DNA from 2 places in the Desulfuromonas thiophila genome. Region 2 is predicted to be linked to the other one. Evidence: riboswitches for the same ligand, from Rfam matches in the RefSeq annotation. Region 2 holds a riboswitch; the other holds the start of a gene.

Region 1 (5,808 bases), on a different contig from region 2:
AGATCGGTCACGTCAATCAGCGTCCAGTCCATGCAGATCCGGCCGGCGATGGGCGCACGCTGGCCGCGAATAAGCACGGCACCGCCAGCGGACAGACGACGGTTGAAGCCATCGGCATAACCCACCGGCACAGCAGCGATACGGGTCGGTCGGCGGGCAACGAACAGCTGACCATAGGACACGCTGTGGCCCGGCGGCAATTCGCGCAGGTGCGCAATGCGGCTATGAAAATGCATCACCGGCTGCAACCCGGCCAGAGGCTGATCCTCGAACGGCTGGCCACCATAAAGAGCGATACCGGGACGCACCAGGGTGCAGAGACCGGCCGGCTGCGCCAGACTGGCGGCACTGTTGGCCGCATGCAGGTAGCGAGGACTGAAACCCGCCTGGCGCACAAGCGCCACCGCCTCGGCAAAGTGACGCAGCTGGGCGCTGTTGTGCGGGTGCGCCGGCAGATCGGCCATGGCCAGATGGGTCATCACACCCACCAGATCGAGGGCCGGAAAACGATGCCACTCTTCGAGAAAGGCTGGCAGTTCGGCCGGCTGCACCCCCAGTCGGCCCATGCCGCTGTCGAGCTTGAGATGGCAGGCGCACCGCCGCCCCCGCCGCGCAGCCGCCGCCTGCAGCCGTTCAAGCTGGGCCATTTCGAACACCGCCGTCTGCAGCTGATGCTGCACCAGGCAATCCTCCTGTCCCGGCCAGGCGCCGCCAAGCAGCAGAATTGGCCGGTCGATACCGGCCTGGCGCAGCTCCAAGGCTTCCTCGACGATGGCGACACCGAAAAGATCGGCGCCGGCCTGCTGCAGACAGCGCGCCACCGCCACGGCACCGTGGCCATAGGCATCGGCCTTGACCACGGCCAGCAGTGCCACCTGGGGCGGCAGGGCCTGACGCAACAGCAGATAATTGTGCCGCAGGGCGGCCAGATCGATTTCGACCTCGGTGGGACGATGGGCGTACATGACTGGACTCAAAAGGGCTGGGCGCGACAGCCGTCGCGCTGCGGAAAAGAAGACAAAAAATGCGCCGCCACGGCAGGAACCGCCCATGGCGCAACGGGACGAAAGCCCTGCCGACGCATACGGCCGCGTCCTTGTATCACGAGCACCGAAAAACAGTAAAGCGCCGTGCCGGTCGTCAGCTCTCGTCGAGATGCTTGCGACAGGCATCAAGGACCTTGTCGGCCGGCAACGGTCGGCAGAAGTAGAACCCCTGCACCTCGTCACAGTCACGCTGATAGACAAAACCGTACTGCCCCTCGGTTTCGACACCCTCAGCCGTCACCTCCAGATCAAGACGCTTGGCCATGGCAATCGTCGCCGAAACGATGGCACGGTCATCGGCATTGGTCTGAATGTCCGCAATGAAGCTCTTGTCGATCTTCAACCGATTGAGGGGCAGATGTTTCAGACAGCTGAGGGAGGAATAGCCGGTGCCGAAATCATCAATGGCCACATGAATGCCCAGCTCGCGGATCTGGCGCAACGTCGCGATGGTGCGCTGAACATCCTTCATCAACACGTTCTCAGTGATTTCAAACTCGAACCAATGGGCCTTGGCGCCGGTCTGCTGCAACAGCCGCTTGACCATTTCAACAAAATCGGCTTGATCGAACTGCCGGCCCGACACATTGATGGCCACCCGCACCTGCCGGTTGGCCAGGCCGTTGGCGTGCCAGCGACAGCATTGCAAAAACACCTGCTCCATCACCCACTCACCCAGCGGCAGGATCAGATTGGTCTCCTCTGCCAGCGGAATAAACTGCGCCGGTGGAATGACCCCCAGCTGCGGATGGCGCCAGCGCACCAGAGCTTCGAGACCAGCCATGCGGTTGCTGACCAGATCGATCTGCGGCTGATATTCGATAAAGAATTCCTTTTCGTCCAACGCCCGCCGCAGATTGGATTCCAGGTCCATCCGCGCCACCGCGCGAGCGTTCATTTCACTGGAATAGAACCGGAAACCGTTGCCGCCCTCCTCCTTGGCGGCATACATGGCCATGTCGGCATGGCGCAACAGTTCACCGGCATCCTCGGCATCATCGGGATAGAGCGCGATACCAATACTGGTGGAGATATAAACCTCGCGCACCCCCAGATCAAAGGGCTGCGCCAGCGCCTTGAGAATCTTGCCGGCCACATGGGGCAAATTGTCACTGCTTTTGAAATCCGCCAGCAGAATGACAAATTCATCACCACCCAGTCGCGCCACGGTATCGTTGTCGCGCAGACAGGCGGTCAGGCGCTCGGCGGCAATCTGCAACAGGCGGTCGCCAATGGCATGCCCGAGGGTATCATTGACACCCTTGAAACGGTCAAGGTCAAGAAACAGCAACGCCATCTGACGATCATGCCGCCGCGCCTGGGCCAGTGCCAGTTCCAACCGGTCATGCAGCAGCTGGCGATTGGGCAGCCGGGTCAGGCCATCGTAATAAGCCAGCTCGCGAATCCGCTCCTCAGCCAGCTTGCGGGCGGTAATATCCTGAATGACCGGAACGGTGTAGAGCGGTTGGCCCTGGGGATCAAAAAACCAGGTCGACGACAACTGCGCCCAGAACACCGACCCGTCCTTGCGCAGATAACGTTTCTCACAGACGATGGACTGACTGCGGTTGGCCCGGGCAATCTGGCGCCGCCGCAGGGTATCCTCAATATCGTCGGGATGCGTCACATCGGTTATCTTCATCTGCTTGAGTTCATTCTCGCTGTAACCGAGAAAATTGCAGAAAGCGGGGTTGGCCTGCAAAAAACGGCCATCGGGCGCCAGCATGGCAATGCCGGCAACGGAAGATTCAAAGATGGTGCGCAGCTGTTCCTCACGCTCGCGCAAGGCATTCTCGGTTTTCTTGCGCAGGGTGATGTCGCGGAAAAACCCCTGAATACCCCGCGCCTCACCCTGTTCGCGATACAGGGAGATGCTGCCTTCGGCCACGATCTTCTGGCCGGTACGGGTGATGAACTCCACCTCGAAGCGTGGCACACTCTCGCCGGTACGCAATCGCTCCACCCGTTCGCCACAGCGACAGTGACAATCGGGGTGCAGAATATTGAAAAAGTTCATGCGGTAGGCTTCATCGCGCGGATAGCCCAGCGTATCGACCCACATCTGATTGACATACAGCAGTTGGCCGTCAAAGCCCACCACCTGAATCAGATCGTTACTGTTTTCCACCAGATCGGCATATTCCACCGCGCACCACTCCCCCCGGCCGGACCGCCGGCTGTGTCAACTCCTGCCCACACATCCCTGAGCTTTTCACGAAAAACAAAATTTTCATGCTGTCGGCAACTTAGATCATCCTTTTAGCGCTTTTCACCCGGCGGAATCCAGCAAAAACGCATAACAAAATTCTGACCAGCCCCCCACAAAACCCTCACCGGCACCAGCCGCCTGCGGCCTCAACTGTCCAGCCCAGCCAATGGACAACATCAATTTAGCAACAAAAAAGCACTTTTTGGCCTTCCGGCCAACGACAATGGCGGTTGACAGCACCTGCCGGATGACATAGGCTGACCTGCACAGTCAGCAATCACAACCTGTAGGACATGAAGCTGGGGGAGTGAAGTTCATTCACTGAGAGTCCTCGACGGACGACCCTTGGAACCTGATCCGGATCATGCCGGCGTAGGGAAGCGACCAGAACCAGACAGCCCCTTGGGACTGTCTGTCTCGACCGCGCCCGTTGCCGGCCGCGGTTTTTTTATGACAACGACGCCCCGCTCCAATGCCACCATTGGTGGTCTCTATCTCATCACCGACGCCAGCGACAGTGCCCGACTGTTCGAATGCTGCCAACTCGCCCTGCGCGGCGGTGTCCGCCAGCTGCAGTACCGCGACAAAACCCGGCCCTTCGACGAGCAACTCGCCATTGCCCAGCGCCTGCGCCAGTTGTGCCACCATCATCAGGCCCAACTGATCATCAATGACAATATCGCATTGGCTCGCGCCTGCATGGCCGATGGTGTTCATCTCGGCCAGCAGGACGGCGCCATCGCCGTCGCCCGCGCCGCGCTCGGGCCGGCTGCCCTCATCGGCCGTTCGTGCCGCACGGTAGCACAGGCCCAGGCCGCCGTGGCTGAAGGCGCCAATTACCTTGGCGTCGGCAGCGTCTATCCGACCCGTACCAAGAACGACGCCGTTCACATCGGCCTTGAAGGCCTGCGCGCCATCCGCGCCGCCGTCGATCTGCCCCTCGTCGCCATTGGCGGCATCGATGCCGCCGGCCTACCCGCCGTCATCGCGGCCGGTGCCGATGGTGCCGCCGTAGTGTCGGCCCTGATGGCCGACCCACGCCCCGATCTGGCCGCCCGCGAAATGGCCCTGCTGTTTCACCGGCGCCAACCCGTCCCCTGCGGCCGGGTTCTCACCATCGCCGGCTCCGACAGTGGCGGCGGCGCCGGCATTCAGGCCGACATCAAGACCATCAGCCTGCTGGGGGGCTATGCCAGCAGCGTCATCACCGCCCTGACCGCCCAGAACACCCTCGGCGTCAGTGGCATTCATGCCGTGCCGGCCAACTTTGTGCGGCAGCAACTGCGCGCCGTCCTTGATGATCTCGGCGCCGATGTGATCAAAACCGGCATGCTGCTGAACAGCGAAATCATCCGTACCGTTGCTGAGGAACTGCGCGGCCAGGCCGGTCTAACCGTCGTCGACCCGGTCATGATCGCCAAGGGAGGTGCCAGCCTGCTGCAACAGGACGCCATCGAGGCCCTGATCAGCCAACTGCTGCCGCAAACCTATTTGCTCACACCCAATCTGCCCGAAGCCGAAGCCCTTACAGGTCGTGGCATCACCAATGTGGACGCCATGGAACAGGCCGCCATCCGCCTGCAGCAGCTCGGCGCCCGCCATGTGCTGATCAAGGGCGGTCATCTGGCCGGCGCACCCGTCGATCTGTTGCGTCAGGGAACGACCACCCTGCTGTTGCAGGGCGAACGGCTCGATTCGGCCCATACCCACGGTACCGGCTGCACCACCGCCGCCGCCGTGGCCACCCTGCTGGCGCGCGGTTTTGCCCTGGCCGAGGCCGTGCGTCTGACCAAAACCTTCATTGAAACCGCCATCCGCCACGCTCCCGGCTACGGCCAGGGACATGGCCCGGTCAATCATTATCTGGCTGCCGCCGCCCTGCGGCCGCAGCTGGACTAACCGCCCACCTCAAAAGGCCCGAAAGAGAGGAAACCGACCATGACGCTCATGGAAGCCGCCCGTCAGGGGATCATCACCGACACCTTGCGCCAGGCCGCCGAAATCGAAGGCATCGACGCCGAGACCCTGCGGGCCCGTGTTGCCCAGGGCACCGTCTGCATCTGCCACAACGTCAAGCACACCAACGGCCTGCCGCTGGCCGTCGGCCAGGGCCTGCGCACCAAGGTCAACGCCAACATCGGCACCAGCAAGGACGACACCAGCATCGACAAGGAAATGGAAAAGGCCCGCGTCGCCGTTGCCGCCGGCGCCCACGCCATCATGGACCTGTCCACCGGCGGCCCGATCGACGAAATCCGCGCCGCCATCATCGGCCAGACCAACGCCTGCATCGGCAGCGTGCCACTGTACCAGGCCGCCGTCGACACCGTGGCCAAAAAGAAAAAGGCCATGGTCAAAATGACCGTTGACGAGATCTTCGACGGCATTAAAAAACACCTGGACGATGGCGTTGACTTTATCACCGTCCACTGCGGTGTTACCCGTCGTACCCTTGAGGTGATGGATCGCGAAGGCCGCCTGATGGAGGTGGTTTCACGCGGCGGCTCCTTTACCGCCAAGTGGATGACCTTCAACAATGCGGAAAACCCGCTG
Region 2 (5,808 bases):
GGACCGTAGGCGGCCTTGGACGGCGTGGCGTAGATGGGGCTGAAGCAGAGGAAATCGGCGCCCTCGGCCTCGGCTTGCAGCGCTCGCTCAAGGCTGTGGCAGGAAACGCCCAGCAGCCGTTCCGGCCCCAGCAGGCGCCGCGCCATGGCGACGGGCAGGGACTGCTCGGTCAGCTGCACGCCATCGGCGGCCACCGCCAAGGCGATGTCGATGCGGTCGTTGAGCAGCAGCCGGGCGCCGGCGGCTGCTGTCAGTTGGCGCAGTTCAAGGGCCAGGGCATAAAGCTCAGCGGTGGCCAGATCCTTCTCGCGCAGTTGAACGGCGCCGACCCCGCCGGCCAGGGCCGCTGTCACGGCTTCGGCCAGGCTGCGGCCGGCCGGCAGCTGGTGGCGGTCGCTGATCAGGTAGAGGTCGAAGTCGACAGTGGCCATCAGCTGGCGGCGTTCAAAAAGGCGCTGTCCCAGTCCTTCCACACGGCCTCGTAGCCGCGCGCGCGGATGGCCCGGCTCATGGCCGCCGGCGAACGGTCGTCGTCGATGGCGAATTGCTCGCTGTTGGCGCCCTTGCTGGCATGACCACCCGGTGCGGTGCAGGAACCGGCACTCATGTGGGTGATGCCCAGCGGCAGCAGGGCGTCGCGCAGGCGGGCGCTTTCGCGCGTTGACAGGAACAGGCCGGCATCGGGAATCAGCAGCCGCATGGCGCAGACCATTTGCACCAGCTCGGTGTCGCTGATGATGTGCAGCGGGGCGAAGCCGCCATCGGCCGGGCGGATACGCGGAAAGGAGATGCTGACCTGGCTGCGCCAGTAGCGCCGCGCCAGATACTGGGCATGCAGGCCGGTATAAAAGGCTTCGCTGGCGAAGTCGCCCAGCCCCAGCAGGGCGCCGATGCCGATGCGGCGCAGCCCGGCCTGGCCGGCCCGGTCCGGTGCTTCAAGGCGGTAGTGATAATCGCGTTTCTTGCCGAAGGGGTGCAGATCGGCATAGAGCTGCGGATCGTAGGTTTCCTGATACAGGGTCAGGCCATCGACGCCGGCGGCTACCATCTGGCGGTAGCCGTCGGTATCCATCGGGTAGACCTCGATGCTGATGGAGCTGAACAGCGGCTTGATGCGCTCGATGGCAGCCACCAGATAGCGGTTGTCGGCCAGCTTCTGGGCCTCGCCGGTCAGCAGCAGAATGTGACGGAAGCCGTAGTCGTTGATGATGCGGGCTTCGCGCTCGATCTCCTCCAGTGTCAACGTGGCGCGCGGGATCTTGTTGCAGGCGTTGAAGCCGCAGTATTTACAGCCATTGCTGCACTCGTTCGACAGATACATCGGCGTGTACAGATAGATGTTGTTGCCGAAGCGCTGCTGGGTCAGGCGGTGGGCCTTCTGCGCCAGCGGTTCGATATAATCTTGCGCCGCCGGCGACAGCAGCGCCTGCAGGTCGGCCAGCCCCAGGCGCTCGGCGGCCAGCGCCCGTTCGACATCGGCGGCCGTGCGGCTGGCTACCTGGTCGCGCACCTGTTCAAGGGGGTAACGGCGGATTTCGTCGCAGAAACTCATGACGCGCTCCCCAGAAAACCGGTCAGCGGGCTGGAAGCCTCGGCCCGCTGCTGTACCTTGCCCAGGCCGGCCAGATAGCCCTCGCGGCCGGCCTGTACCGCCTTGGCAAAGGCTGCCGCCATGCGCGGCGGGTCGCCGGCGACGGCCAGCGCGGTGTTGACCAGTACGGCGTCGGCGCCCATTTCCAGCGCCTCGGCGGCATGGGACGGTGCCCCCAAGCCGGCATCGACCACCACCGGCACGATGGCCTGCTCGATGATGATGGCGATGTTGTCGCGGGTGCGGATGCCCTTGTTGGTACCAATGGGCGCGCCCAGCGGCATGACCGTGGCAACGCCGGCTTCCTGCAGATGCTTGGCCAGCACCGGATCGGCATTGATGTAGGGCAGCACGATGAAACCCTCCTTCACCAGAACCTCGGCGGCCTTGAGGGTCTCGATGGGATCGGGCAGCAGATAGTAGGGATCGGGCGTCACCTCCAGCTTGACCCAGGGCTCGCAGCCGGCCGCACGCGCCAGCCGTGCCAGGCGGATGGCTTCCTCGGCGTCGCGGGCACCGCTGGTGTTGGGCAGCAGCAGGTATCTGTTGCGGTCGATGTGGTTGAGCAGGTCGTCCTGAGGACTGCCGATATCGACCCGCCGCAGCGCCACGGTGACGATGTCGCTGCCGGAGGCTTCCAGGGTGGCGGCCATGACGGCGTTGGAGGAAAATTTCCCCGTTCCGACCATCAGGCGCGAGCCGAAGGAGCGGCCGGCAATCACCAGGGGATCGCAGAGCGGTTGTTCGGTGGCGTTGTGCGGATTCATGAGACAAACCTTTCCGGCGCCGGTTGTGGCAACGGGCGCGCAGGAGACAAGAAAAAAGGATCAGGGGTGACGTGGCCGGGAATCAATCAGCGCACCGGTCCTTAGCCGCCACCGACGAAACGGACGATTTCGAGGCGGTCGCCTTCGGCCAGGCCGGTGGCGCTGTACTGGTCAGCACGGAGAATCCGGCCGTTGTGTTCGATGGCGACGCGGGCGGGGTCGATTTGCAGTTCTGCCAGCAGGGCGGCCAGATCGGTAGCCATGATGGCACGCGCGGCGCCGTTGATGGTCAGGTTCATGGTGAACAATCCTCCACGGGGTCGAGGCCCAGCAGCAGACGGACGACCGCCTGGGCCTGGTGATGGGCGGCAATGCCGACGCGGCTGGCATAGAGGCTGCCGCAGGTCTCGACGGCGCTGTGGCCGTCGCCGCACAGGTAGAAGTGGCCGAAGGGCCGCCGCGTGACGATCTGATTGGCCGGGCCGCAACCGGCCATGCCGGAGGCTCCTACCAGAGGTCGCTGGGGGCAGGCGGCCAGCCAGGTGCTGGTCAGGTCGGCTTTGGCGACCGGATCGTCGAAGGCCTCCACCAGAATGTCGACCGTGCCGAACAGCTCCAGCAGGTTGGCAGCTGAGACCCGCAGCGGCTGGGCGATGATGCGCACGCCGGGATGAATGCGTTGCAGATTGGCGCGCAGCGCTTCCACCTTGGGCAGGCCGATCTGGTCGATGAAATACTGCTGGCGCCCCAGATTGACCGCCTCGACCCGGTCGAAATCGGCCACGATCAGGGTGCCGATGCCCAGCCGCGCCAGGGCCGCCGCGATGACTGAACCCAACCCGCCGGCACCGGCCAGGCCAACGGTAGCACTTTTGAAGCGCTGCACGGCGCTGGCGCCATGGCGGGCAATCAGCAGCTGATCAAGTTCGCTGGCGCTGACGGACGACGCTGTGGACACGGGCAGGATTTCCTTGCAAGTAGAGGGTGCGGGGCGTTGCGACGAACAAGACCGGCGGGAGGGATCAAACGGAAACAGGCCGCGCATGCGACCTGTCGTGGGAAACGTAAGAGGCAACCGGAAGGTTCCGGTTTGTGTGCGCCGCTTCCCTACGCCGGTATGATCCGGATCAGGTTCAAAGGGTCGTCCTTTACAGGACTCTCAGTTGCGAAAACTCCCCCAGGGCATTCGTCTGTGCGGTCAAGACGTTAGCAGCCCCCCGGCGGGGCGTCAACCGATTTTATCGGCCGGTCGCAGCACTCGCGCCGCTTTTTGCCGGCTTCGGCCGATTGCGCATTGTCAGCGACAATGGCTTGGGCATACTATGGCGACCTGTTCCGTCATCAGCCAGAAGAGAACCCGCGGGGCCGGCCCGCGCAGGAAGGAGAGGATGTCATGAGTATTTCCGAACGCTACCGTCAGCTGGTCGACGAGGTGCGCACACTGCTGAGTCAGTTGCAGCAGGACGCCCCGGAGGAACAGGCGCTGACCGTGTTGCACAAGGCGGTGGCCACCTTGGCCGACCAGCACGAACGGGTGGGGGAGATCCCGCGGGCGCGCATTGATGCCGAACTGTCGCCGGTGCTGCTGACGGCCCACAACCTGTTCGATCGCAGCCGTCTGCTGCTGGAAAAAGACGATCAGGCGCCCGCCGCCGAGCGGGTGTGGGAGGTGCAGCGCAAGATCTATCGCTTGCTGAACGATCTGTAACCAAACGCGTGATAAACGGCTAGGGGCGATATCACGCATTCCGGTTTTGCCTGTCGGCGGGCTGGGTTGGCCCGCCCAACGAAGGAGGACGCCATGGCGCTGGGAAAAAGCTGGTATGAGGTGGATGCTGCCGCGGAACGTTACGGCATCGGCCGGGCGCAGCTGCTGTTCTGGGTGGAGGAAGGCCTGGTGCGCTGCGAACGCGAACAGGGCAGGGTGGTGCGGGTACAGATTGATGATGTGCGTTTGCAGGTGGAGCAGCGGCTGCAACAGGCTGCGCAGGATTGATGGACGCAGGAGGAACTATGGCGCGGCAAGTCGAGGAATTCTATGATGTCGCCGTCATTGGTGCCGGCATTGTCGGGGCTGCCACCGCGCGCGAGCTGACGCGTCAGGCGCCGGGCTGCCGCGTGCTGCTGCTGGAGAAGGAGGCCGGCGTCGCCCGCCACCAGACCGGCAACAACAGTGGCGTCATTCATTCGGGACTGTATTACCGGCCCGGTTCCCTCAAGGCGCGCAACTGTGCCGCCGGCCGCGACGCCCTTTATGCCTTCTGCGCCGAACAGGGCATCTGTCACGAGCGCTGCGGCAAGATCGTGGTCGCCACCAGCGAGGGCGAGCTGGCGGCGCTCGACGAGCTGCAGCGGCGTGGTGTCGCCAACGGCTTAAGTGGCATCGAACGGCTCGATGCGGCCGGCCTGCGGGCCCATGAGCCGGCGGTGGTTGGGATTGCCGGACTGTTTGTACCCCAGACCGGCATTGTCGACTTTGTCGCCGTGACCGAGGCGCTGGTGCGCCAGCTGCGGGGTGCTGGCGGCCGCCTGCAGACCGACGCCGAGGTGCGGCGGGTCAGGCGCACGGCGGCGGGTTTTGACCTGACCACCACGGCGGGCTGTTTCCGGGCGCGTTTTGTGGTCAATTGTGGCGGTCTGCAGTCGGACCGGCTGGCGCGGCTGTGTGGTGTTGAGCCGGGTCTGCGTATTGTGCCCTTTCGTGGCGAATACGCCGTGCTGCGGCCCGAGCGGCGTTCACTGGTGCGTCACCTGATCTACCCGGTACCCGATCCGGCCTTCCCCTTTCTCGGGGTGCACTATACCCGCAGGGTCGATGGCGCGGTCGAGGCGGGCCCCAATGCGGTGCTGGCCTTCAAGCGCGAAGGCTACCGCTGGTGTGACTGTGATGCTCGAGACCTGCTTGAAACCCTCAGTTATCCGGGGTTTCTGCGTTTGGCGGCGCGGTTCTGGCGCGTCGGCCTGCTGGAATACCGCCGTTCTCTGCTGAAACCCTATCTGCTGCGTGATCTGCGTAAACTGCTGCCGGGGCTGACTGCGGCCGATTTGTGTCCCGGCGGTGCTGGAGTACGCGCCCAGGCGGTCAGTGCCGAGGGCCAGCTGCTGGATGATTTCCGTATTCTGTCAGCCGACGGCATGGTGCATGTGCTTAACGCGCCTTCGCCGGCGGCCACCGCTTCCCTCAGTATCGGTGCCCAGGTGGCTGAAACGGCCCTGCGCCACTTTGGTGAGGGTTGAGCAGGCCCTTCACCCGAAGCACAGTGCTCGCAACAACAACGGGGCCGTCGCAGTTCGCTGCGGCGGCCCCGTTGTTGTTGCGGACAGCAGAGGAATTCGGTGGCGGGTGGAGCGTTCAGTTGCCCTGCAGGGCAAAATCGGCCCACACCGGACAATGATCGGAGGGTCTGGCCAGGGCGCGGATGTCCTGATCGATGCCGCTGGCCTGGCACA

Evidence for each region. A riboswitch is a leader RNA that binds a small molecule or an ion and turns the genes downstream of it on or off. The one in region 2 is predicted to bind thiamine pyrophosphate.
Region 1: linked by a shared signal. The riboswitch ahead of thiD (bifunctional hydroxymethylpyrimidine kinase/phosphomethylpyrimidine kinase) and the one ahead of thiF (sulfur carrier protein ThiS adenylyltransferase ThiF) in region 2 are both predicted to bind thiamine pyrophosphate.

The regions. Positions count from the first base shown of each region.
Region 1 is NZ_FNAQ01000002.1:48,745-54,552, reverse strand. It holds gene alr (alanine racemase) at 1-965, opposite strand, end outside; gene BLR80_RS02465 (putative bifunctional diguanylate cyclase/phosphodiesterase) at 1,141-3,192, opposite strand; TPP riboswitch at 3,547-3,651, shown strand; gene thiD (bifunctional hydroxymethylpyrimidine kinase/phosphomethylpyrimidine kinase) at 3,706-5,154, shown strand; gene thiC (phosphomethylpyrimidine synthase ThiC) at 5,194-5,808, shown strand, end outside.
Region 2 is NZ_FNAQ01000006.1:15,039-20,846, forward strand. It holds gene thiE (thiamine phosphate synthase) at 1-431, opposite strand, end outside; gene thiH (2-iminoacetate synthase ThiH) at 431-1,552, opposite strand; gene BLR80_RS07015 (thiazole synthase) at 1,549-2,358, opposite strand; gene thiS (sulfur carrier protein ThiS) at 2,460-2,657, opposite strand; gene thiF (sulfur carrier protein ThiS adenylyltransferase ThiF) at 2,654-3,316, opposite strand; TPP riboswitch at 3,446-3,547, opposite strand; gene BLR80_RS07030 (hypothetical protein) at 3,752-4,066, shown strand; gene BLR80_RS07035 (MerR family transcriptional regulator) at 4,160-4,354, shown strand; gene lhgO (L-2-hydroxyglutarate oxidase) at 4,372-5,595, shown strand; gene xthA (exodeoxyribonuclease III) at 5,711-5,808, opposite strand, start outside.